DNA from 3 places in the Anaeromusa burkinensis DSM 3853 genome. Region 1 is predicted to be linked to each of the others. Evidence: riboswitches for the same ligand, from Rfam matches in the RefSeq annotation. Region 1 holds a riboswitch; each other region holds the start of a gene.
The links. Region 1 has a riboswitch for cobalamin ahead of C508_RS0103340 (ABC transporter substrate-binding protein). Riboswitches for the same ligand answer to the same signal wherever they lie in the genome.

Region 1 (3,272 bases):
GGGCTTGGAACGAGGAAATAGTAAGTATTGGCGCGCCTTGGCGGCGCTGTTTATGGGAAGCTTTGTGGAGTTTGCCCTTTTGTACGTGACGCAGCCGCTTTTACCAGCGCTGACAAAGGACTTTGCGTTGTCGCCGTCGGTGGTTAGTTTATCGGTATCTTTGACGACTGGCGCTATGGCGCTGGCGCTTTTACCGCTGGCGGCGGTGTTTAACCGGTTGCAACGCAAACCAACTATGCTGGCGGCGATGTTGGGCGCGTCGCTCTTGGCTATTGCGTCCGGCTGCAGCCCGAATTTTGAGCTACTGTTGGTCTGTCGGGCGTTGCAGGGGATGCTGATGGCGGCATTTCCCGCGGCGGCCATGGCCTATGTGAATGAAGAATTTGAGCCGTCCGGCGTGGGCTTGGCGATGGGGATTTATATTGCCGGTACGTCGATCGGCGGTTTGGGCGGACGTCTTTTGGTAAGCCTTCTCTCGGACTTTATGTCTTGGCGGACGGCGCTTTTAGTGATGGGCGGGTTCTGTCTGCTCTTGGCGATTTGTTTCTTTTGGCTGCTGCCGAAGGCGCAAAGCCGCCGCAGTACCGCGGTAAAGCAGGCCGGTCTGATGGCCGCGCTACCCTCCTTGTTAAAAACGCCGGGCATTCTTCCTCTATATATCGTTGGCTTTGTAGCGCTAGGCTCGTTTGTAGCTTTGTACAACTATATCGGCTATATATTGTTGGCGGCGCCGTATTCTTTTAGTCAGAGTCAAGTGGGCGCTGTATTTCTGTTATATTTGCTGGGGACAGTGAGCTCCATGGTTTCCGGCGGTCAGGTAGACAGGCGCGGCCCGGGAGCGGTGCTGGTGGCAGGGCTGTTGATGATGCTGGGAGGCGCGCTGCTTTCTTTAGGAACGCCACTGCTATGTAAGCTCGGCGGCTTGGGACTCTTTACATGCGGCTTTTTTACCACCCATGCGACGGCCAGCGGTTGGGTGGGACGCTTGTGCCGCGGCGATAAGGCGCAGGCGGCCTCGTTGTACTTGTTCTTCTACTATGTTGGGGCCAGTGTGATTGGCACAGGGAGCGGTATCTTTCTGGCCAGCGCCGGCTGGGCGGGTGTGATTGGAGTAACCGCCTTGATCCTCTCCGGAGCCTTGTGGTTGGCATGGCGTCAACAGGGATTGAACAGGAGAACCGGAGTCACGTGAGGGTTCGAAGGAGTAGAACCGGAATATAGCGTAAACTAGTGATTTCTTACGAGCTTGTTGCCGTCTTGCCTTTCTTTCTTGACGGCGGCAGGCTCCTTTGTTATAGTTGGGATAAGAAAATATAAATAAGTGGAGCAGGTGTCCCTAAGGGGCTTAATAGGGAAGTTCGGTGTGATGCCGACGCGGTCCCGCCACTGTAATGGGGAGCAAGTCCGTAGACGCCACTGGGAATTTCCTGGGAAGGCCGGACGAGCGAAGAACCAGAGCCAGGAGAACTGCCTGTTTGACAGTCACCGTCAGTACCTACGAGCGATGGGGAGGGGATTGCAGACAGCATGCGTGTTCCGCTGGCCAGCGGTTCGCCTGCCCGAAAGCAGTCTAGGATTCATCAACCCGGCGGTGCCGGGATTTTTTGTTTTAAAAGCGAGTTTGAACAAGAGAATCGGAGTCACGGGGTGCGATGTTTCAACAGGAGTAGAGTGAGTAGAGTGAGGGCTCGAATAGGAAGGAATAGATAGAGGAAATAGAGATGTCGTTGCGAGAAGCGGAGCGACGCGGCAATCTTTTGGGTCTTAAAACTTGTATCCTGTTTTCTATTGCATACCCTCCATTTACTCCCTCTACTCCTGTTCAATTCCCGTATTCCCCTTCGTTCCCGGCCAAGCTTGTTTTAGAAAGGAAGTACTTTGGTGAAAGTAAGAAGTTTCGTTCTGCCAGCGCTGCTGTTGGCGTTGCTGGTATTCATGGCTGGCTGCGGGTCATCTCCCGCAGCGCCTGCGGCATCAAAGGAAAACAGCTTTTCCTTTCAAGATGATACCGGGCGGACGCTGGCGTTGGCGAAAAAGCCGACTCGTATCGTCGTACTGACACCGTCGCTGCTAGAACCGCTTTATGCGGTGGGCGGTCAAGCGGTGGGACGGTCGGCATCGCGGTTGGGGGATATTCCAGATGCCGCCAAAGCCTTGCCTGAGGTTGGGTTTGCGTACCAAATCAACAGTGAGGCGGTCTTAGCCTTATCGCCGGATTTGGTGCTGGGGTTCCAGGGAATGCATGAAAACTTAATTCCTCTTTTCCAAAATGCCGGCGTGCCTGTGGCGCTGCTGCGGATGAAAGGCTATGAGGATTTGCTGCGCAACATTCGTTTGCTAGGAAGGCTGAGCGGCGATGAGGCTAAGGCGCAAGCGGAAGTGGCGCGCTTGGAGACGGCAAAAGAAGCGCTGCAAAAAAAGCTGCCTCAGGCGAGCAAACGTATCGTCATTCTCCACGCTACGGCCAAACAGGTAACGGTGGAGCTGCCTAATAGCCTGACCGGCGACATGGCGAACTTGCTCAAGGTGCAGAACGTAGCCGCTGGTTCGCAAGGGGTGGCGGCGGATGCGACCGCTGTCCCTTATAGTTTGGAAACCTTGGTTCAGCAGGACCCGGATATGATTTTAATCACCTCCATGGGTAGCACCAAGGATATTGAAAAGCGCATGCGCGATGACGTCATGGCCAGTCCAGCTTGGTCGTCTTTGCGGGCCGTGAAAAGCGGGCAGTTGTTCTTTTTGCCGCCGGAATGGTTTCAAGTGCATCCGGGCTTGAAGTATGACGCCGCCTTGCTGCACTTGGCGCAGACGATATACCCGGAGGTTTACGGTCATGCGCCCTGATGCAGCGGCCAGGCGAGCCTGGCGATGGCCTCTCTTAGCCTTTTTTGCGCTGCTGGCGGCGGGAGCTTGTCTTTTGGGCACGGTCAAAGGCGCGGCAGGGCTTTCTTTGCCGGAGGTGTGGCAGGCGTTAACGGGTGAAGGAAACGGCGGCAGTGCCCAGATTGTGCGCAACATCCGTTTGCCCAGGGTGCTTACCGGCGCGGCGGTGGGAATGAATCTGGCTTTGGCGGGGACGTTGCTGCAAGGCGTGCTGCGCAACAGCTTGGCGGATCCGCACATTATCGGCGTTTCCGCAGGGGCGGGCCTGACAGGCATCTTGATTTTAGTGATGTTTCCCCAGGCGGAGGCGCTTTTGACGCCAGCCGCCTTTGTGGGCGCCATCGGCGCAGCGGCGCTGGTCTATGCGCTGGCCTGGAACGGCGGTTTGC
Region 2 (3,272 bases), on a different contig from region 1:
GCTTCGCGATCTTTTCGCTTACAGTCGCTTGCTTTCGCAGTGAAGCGGGAACTCCTCCGCCTAAAACAGCTAGCAAAATCAAGGCAGAAAGCATACCTCCTTTGGCAATACTGCCTAGACCTAAAATCCGCACGCCTTTGTCCGCCTCCGCTTGCGCCAGAGAAACCCCTAAACAAAGAGCTTCAACAACCATGTCTTGCTCCAGCGCCGGTCCTTGACGCCAATCGCAGGTCCCCAAAGCCAGGGATGCCTGCAGCACCTGCTCATGAATAATTTTTTCACGCAGCCCAGCATTCACCACGATCACTTCGGCAGAATTTTTCGCTGCAAAACTGCGCAGAGGACTGTTTAACCGGCAGGCGTCTGCTACACGCTGGGCCGTTGTCTTCTCCTCTTCAAACAGCGACTTCGCAATACCATGATCCGCCGCCACTACTAAAATTGACTGTTTCTGAGATAATGCCGGACGATGCTGTCCTGTTACACCCGCTAGCTTTAACGCTAAAAACTCCAAATGATGCAAGCTTCCTAACGGCTTAGTCAAATTGTCCAAGCGCGTTTGGCAGCGTTCTAGCGCCGCTGCATCCATCGGACCTACTGACGCAATAATTTGTTCGATCGTTTGTTCCTTTTTCATTACGCCAATCCCTCCTCTGCACTTGCGTAGGCGTCTTGCAGCATAGCCAAAACCATCTGCAGCATATCCACCACCAACGAGGCCCCTATCGCCTCTCCAAGGCGAATTCCCAAATCCACGCACGCCTCCAACTCTAGCTGACGCAAGGCAATACGATGAGCCGGTTCTCCAGACAAATGGGAAGCTAATAAATAAGAGGCGCTGTCAGCATGAATACCTTGCGCCACCAAGGCCGCCGCCGTGGTGTTCAACCCGTCAACAATTACCAGGCACTTGTGCGCCGCAGCCCCCAGTACCACTCCCGCCAACACGCCCAGTTCAAAGCCGCCAACCTTGCGTAAAACATCCAGCCCGTTAGTTCCCCAGGGTTGATTGACCGTTAGCGCTTGCCGGACATATTGGCGCTTGTCCGCCAAACGTTGATCAGAAATACCCGTGCCCCGCCCGGTGGTTTGCAGCGGGTCCTCGCCGGATATAGCCGCTACAATAGCAGCACTGCTGGTTGTATTGCCAATACCCATTTCCCCTAATGTAAAGCAGCGATATCCTTCTTGCACTTTTTCCTGCACAATCGAAATACCAATTTCCAATGCTTTTACAGCCTGCTCCTGCGTCATGGCCGGCCCCTGCGTAAAATCTTCCGTTCCATAGGCAATTTTTCGCTCCCAAAGCCCGGGATAAGACGGCAGCTCCACTGCTACGCCTGCATCAACAACTACCATATCCGCCCCGCAAAAATTAGCAAATGCATTGGCGCTGGCGCCCTTCGACGCCACATAGTTAATTGTCATCTGCGCCGTTGTTTCTATGGGATAAGCGCTGACAGAACGCCGGGCTACGCCATGATCCGCGCAAGCAATCACCATGCAAGCCTTTAGTTCCTGCGGCTTTGCGTTCCCAATAGCCGCTGCATAGGTCGCCGCCATCTCCGGCAGACGCCCCAGCATCCCCGCAGGATATACGCTCTGAGCCAAGCTTTTTTTGACAATTTCATACGCTGCCGCATCGGGCTTTTCAATTTTCTCTAGGGTTTCTTGCAACAAACTCATCATTTACTCCCTCTCTTTCCGGAAGACCCCTTACCTTAATAAAAAAAGCTTTTTAGGAAGCGGAAGCAATCCTAAAAAGCCTTTGTATCCAACAAGGTCTTCCTGATCTGAGGCAGGTCTCCTGGCTCCCGGTTCATCGATACATTGCCGCCTTCCCTGCAACTTTTCGGCGCAAGTGGCATCTGGCAAGCTCTCTCCGGTACAGTGGCGGGCCCGCGCGTACACGGCCTTTGCTTAAGCCGCTCCGACTTCCCTATTCTCCGCAATTAGCGGCACCTCAGTCATAGATTTATGAAATTGAGGTCAGTATACCAACACTTTTCTCATTCGTCAAGAACGGAATAGCTTGCTTTATCACCGCAGTGCCGCTATAATTATAAACATAGTTTGAATATGTTTCGGAACAATGGTCGTTCCTCTGACAATCGTTTTGATTGGCAGTGGAGCGATTTTTTTGTTCCCCAAAAAGGAGGAATACACATGGAACCTATTACTAAGGTGGAAATCATCACCCGTCCCGCCAAGTTGGACGAACTCAAAGAAGCCATGAATAAAATCGGCGTTACCGGCATGACCGTCAGTCAAATCTTCGGCAGCGGTCTAACGAAAGGCCATGTAGAAGTATACCGCGGTTCCGAGTATTCCGTAAACTTGCTGCCAAAAATCAAAGTGGAAATTGTTGTTTGCGAAGTACCGGTAGAAACGGTAGTCAAAACCGCTAAAGAAATCTTGAAAACAGGCAAACTCGGAGATGGCAAAATCTTTATCCAACCGTTGGCCAATGCCGTGCGCATCCGTACTGGCGACGAAGGGCCAGCCGCTATCAAAGCTCCAAAAGATACCAAAAGCGCTTAAAATAAAGAAGAAGAGCCGGCAGAAACCTGCCGACTCTTCTTCTTTGCATGTCGAATGGGTCCTATCGTGACGCGCCGTCCCCGTGAGGCGTCGCGGCGGCCCCCAACGGCCTAAGAATACGCCTTCTGATACAAAGCAAGAATTTCTTTTTCATTCGTCTCGCGAGGATTGCCAGGCGTACAAACATCGGCAAAGGCAGCGGCGGCCAGTTTAGGCAGATCCTTTTCCTGTACGCCGATATCTTGCAGTTTTTGAGGAATCCGAATCTTCTTAGACAGTTTTACTACCGCATCTACAGCCGCTTTGCGATACGCATCCTGCTCCATTGCATCCACACCCTGAACACCCATAGCGCGAGCAATTTCTCTGTATTTTTCTCCAGATGCCGGAGCGTTGTACTCCATAACATAAGGAAGCAGCAAGGCATTAGCAACGCCATGAGGCGTATCATAGAGCGCTCCCAGCGGATGCGCCATGGAATGCACGATGCCTAAACCGACATTAGAGAAACCCATACCAGCCACATATTGCGCCAAGGCCATGCCGCTTCTGGCTTCCACATTAGCAGGCTGTTCTACAGCCGTAGACAAGTGCTTAGCAATCAGGCTAATGGACTGCAACGCAAACATATCGCTCATATCCCAAGCGCCCTGGGTAATATACCCTTCAATCGCATGAGTTAGCGCATCCATACCAGTGGCCGCCGTCAGTCCTTTAGGCATAGAAGTCAT
Region 3 (3,272 bases), on a different contig from region 1:
ACTGACCATTCTAGGTCAGTCTTATTTTATTTTATGTAAAATTTATCTGCGAAACGACGCCCTTTTGCTGTTGCAAAAGGGTTTTCTTTATGGACTCAAATGAAAAGGAGGAAGAGAAAAACAGTAAAGAGGATTAAGAAAATAGTAAAAGGAGGAAAGAATTTTAATGAAAAAAGCGGTACTTATGGCCATAACGGGCCTTGTATTTTCTGCTTCCTCAGCGGCATTTGCTGCGGAGGCGGAGACTGGGGTTAAATTCAGCGGCGACGTGACGGTAAAATATGAGAAAGATACGAAGGCCGGAGAAGCAAATACTTCTGGTACCATGAGCTCGTTACGCTTAACAGGAGAAGCCGCGCTGGGGAGCGGCTGGTCTGTATTCACTCGCTTGGGAGCGCAATATGCTACGAATCCGACCTTGGCGGACTACAATACAGATAGTGCGGTATATGGAAATAAAAAAACGGTAATGACCCTTGATCAGTTTGGAGTGATAAAACAAGCAGGAGAGTTGGCATTTAAACTTGGGCGTCAAGATTTGACTATTGGCGCGATGTCGCTTCTTTACAGCCGCTCAGAGTCCAATATTGGGAAACGGGCTTTTGTAGACGGGGTGACTGTAAATGGGGCAGCAGCGGGATTGGATATCAACGCAGCCTTTGTGCAAGAAGATAATGCCGGAGATGAAGACAACCGGATTTATGCGATTCGGACTGGCTTTCATCCCAACAAGCAGTTGCAGTGGGGGATGACGTTAGGTCGATATCAAGATCGAGTCAATGGAAATACGAACCATTGGGCGCTGGATGGAAATTATCAGCAAGGCAAGCATACCTGGACGGCAGAATATACGCAGTCCAATCGCAGCGAAGACAATCGCGCCTATGCGGTAACTTGGAATTATGGCTTTGATGATAAAACATCAATGTATATTACTGCGTTTAAAGTAGAAACGAATGGCGATATGGGAAAACAAAGCGATTTTGATAACAACAACAAGGGTTTTTATTATGGCGTTAAACATCAATTAAACAAAGATAATTCACTGGAATTGGTCTATAAAGATCAAAAGGAAGTGGATAGCGGTTTGAAAAACACAAAGCTAGAAGCCGCTTTTACTCATAGTATTTAAAAAAGAAAAGCAAAACAGAAAAGCTTCGAGTGATTTTATAGTCTGAGCGAGAAGTAGTAAGAAATAATTTTGCGCTATTCCTAAATTTCCGAAAAAGCAAAAGCCAACTTGGTTGACTTTTGTTAGAGCCTTTGCTAAAGTTAACAATAACAACTGAATATGTATGGAACAGGTGCCCGCAAGGGCTTAATAGGGAAGTTCGGTGCAATACCGGCGCGGTCCCGCCACTGTAATGGGGAGCAAATCCAAGAAATGCCACTGGGGCGAAAGCCTTGGGAAGGTTTGGGCGAGCGACGATCCAGAGCCAGGAGAACTGCCTGTTTGACAATCACCGCTATACCTACGACGGATGGGGATGGAGATTCAGGCAACAAGGCTGTTTGCTATGTAATCCCAACGCGTAGGCGTTGGGATTTTATTGTTACAGCTAAAGGTATGAAAAAGAATAAGGAGTGGAATTGAATGAATAAGTGGATGAAAAAAGGACTGTTCGCCATGTGCGCCGTATGTTTGCTTTCGGTTGGTATTGGAGGAGGGGCTTCAGCCGCGCAAACGAAAAAAGCCATTGTAGTTACCAGTTTCGGCACTACGTTTCCAGATGCTCGCAAGGCTTGCATTGAAACTGCGGAAAATGATATTCGGGCGGCTTTTCCAGATTACGAAGTGCGCCGCGCCTTTACGGCTCGGAAAGTAATTGCAAAGATGGCGGCGGAAGAAAAAATTCAAGTGGATACATTGGAGCAAGCCTTGGCAAAGTTGAAGGCGGAAGGCTATCAAGAAGTGGTCATTCAGCCATTGCATCTGACTCCGGGCGAGGAATATGAAAAGAAGATTCTGAATGCATATCGTCAGGCTTGGGCTGATAATTCCTTTGCAAGCATTGCAGTAGGACGGCCAGTTTTGATGTTTGACGGACAGCAAGGCATGCCAGATGATTTCAAGGCTTTGGCCGCAGCGGTTGAAAAACAAATGCCTAAATTAGGAAACGGGGAAGCGGTTCTCTTCATGGGCCATGGTTCGCCGCATCAGCCGAATCCGGCCTATGCAAAAATGCAGAGCATTTTGCAAGAGAGAGGCAATAAAGCTTATATGGGAGTAGTGGAAGAAACTGACCATCCTAACTTTGAGGATGCGTTGGCGGAACTGAAAAAGAACCAAATTCAGAAGGTGACCTTGATGCCGTTTATGCTGGTGGCTGGCGATCATGCAAATAATGATATGGCTGGCAGTGAGCCGGATTCTTGGAAAAACCGTCTGCAAAAAGAAGGTTTCCAAGTAGAAACGGTTCTGAAAGGGCTAGGAGAAAATGCGGCGTATCGTTCTATTTATGTGAATCATGTTCGTGATGCAATTCGAGGCTTGTATCAGCCGCAACACTAATGTCAGATAGAGTGTTAAGAAAACTCAATAAAGAAGCGGAACAGGTGCCCGTAAGGGCTTAATAGGGAAGTCCGGTGCAATACCGGCGCGGTCCCGCCACTGTAATGGGGAGCGAATTCAAGAAATGCCACTGGGGCGAAAGCCTTGGGAAGGTTTGAATGAGCAAAGATCCAGAGCCAGGAGAACTGCCTGTTTGACAATCACCATTTGACCTACGAACGATGGGGAGGGGATTTGGCAGGCGTGCTTTAGCAAAGTAAGCATTGTTTGGCAATTCAGACTATCCCGTCTATTGTAGACGGGGTAGTCTATTTTTATTGGCGCTAGCGCCTGGCTGGCAGAAAGGTTGGATTTATATGGAGCAAACTCGCCTGCTTTCTGCAGGAGGTGTTTTGCAGATTAAGGAAGATTTGCTGATTTGCCGTTTTTCACAGCGACGCATTGCTTTAAGTACCTCTCCGTACAACGGCGGGATTCGCGAGGTATCGGCAATATTTAATCATCGCTTGACTTTTTATGTTGAAAGTGAGGCGGCACTGCCTGGCGGCGGCTTAGAAGGATACTTAGCAGCTATTGCTATGAGGGAAGGTTTAGAAAAAGATGAAACAAGCGGTCTTTTAACGACAGCCCATATGGAATTCATGTCCTACCAACGACGTTTTTATGAAGGAATTACAGTGGAAGCCATTGTGACGGCTGGGGTGAAGCATAATGCCGCCCGAGCCGGGGATGATGCGCTTTACTGGGAACATCATGGAAA

Region 2: it holds a riboswitch for cobalamin, as region 1 does, so the genes downstream of both, cobT (nicotinate-nucleotide--dimethylbenzimidazole phosphoribosyltransferase) here and C508_RS0103340 (ABC transporter substrate-binding protein) in region 1, are expected to answer to the same signal.
Region 3: it holds a riboswitch for cobalamin, as region 1 does, so the genes downstream of both, C508_RS0106825 (sirohydrochlorin cobaltochelatase) here and C508_RS0103340 (ABC transporter substrate-binding protein) in region 1, are expected to answer to the same signal.

What each region holds. Positions count from the first base shown of each region.
Region 1 is NZ_KB894584.1:124,011-127,282, forward strand. It holds gene C508_RS0103335 (MFS transporter) at 1-1,192, shown strand, start outside; cobalamin riboswitch at 1,312-1,489, shown strand; gene C508_RS0103340 (ABC transporter substrate-binding protein) at 1,882-2,844, shown strand; gene C508_RS0103345 (FecCD family ABC transporter permease) at 2,834-3,272, shown strand, end outside.
Region 2 is NZ_KB894585.1:130,488-133,759, reverse strand. It holds gene C508_RS17800 (nicotinate-nucleotide--dimethylbenzimidazole phosphoribosyltransferase) at 1-637, opposite strand, end outside; gene cobT (nicotinate-nucleotide--dimethylbenzimidazole phosphoribosyltransferase) at 637-1,689, opposite strand; cobalamin riboswitch at 1,781-1,981, opposite strand; gene C508_RS0104235 (P-II family nitrogen regulator) at 2,167-2,541, shown strand; gene fucO (lactaldehyde reductase) at 2,652-3,272, opposite strand, start outside.
Region 3 is NZ_KB894588.1:120,210-123,481, reverse strand. It holds gene C508_RS0106835 (hypothetical protein) at 167-1,132, shown strand; cobalamin riboswitch at 1,286-1,467, shown strand; gene C508_RS0106825 (sirohydrochlorin cobaltochelatase) at 1,595-2,512, shown strand; cobalamin riboswitch at 2,538-2,719, shown strand; gene C508_RS18025 (adenosylcobinamide amidohydrolase) at 2,869-3,272, shown strand, end outside.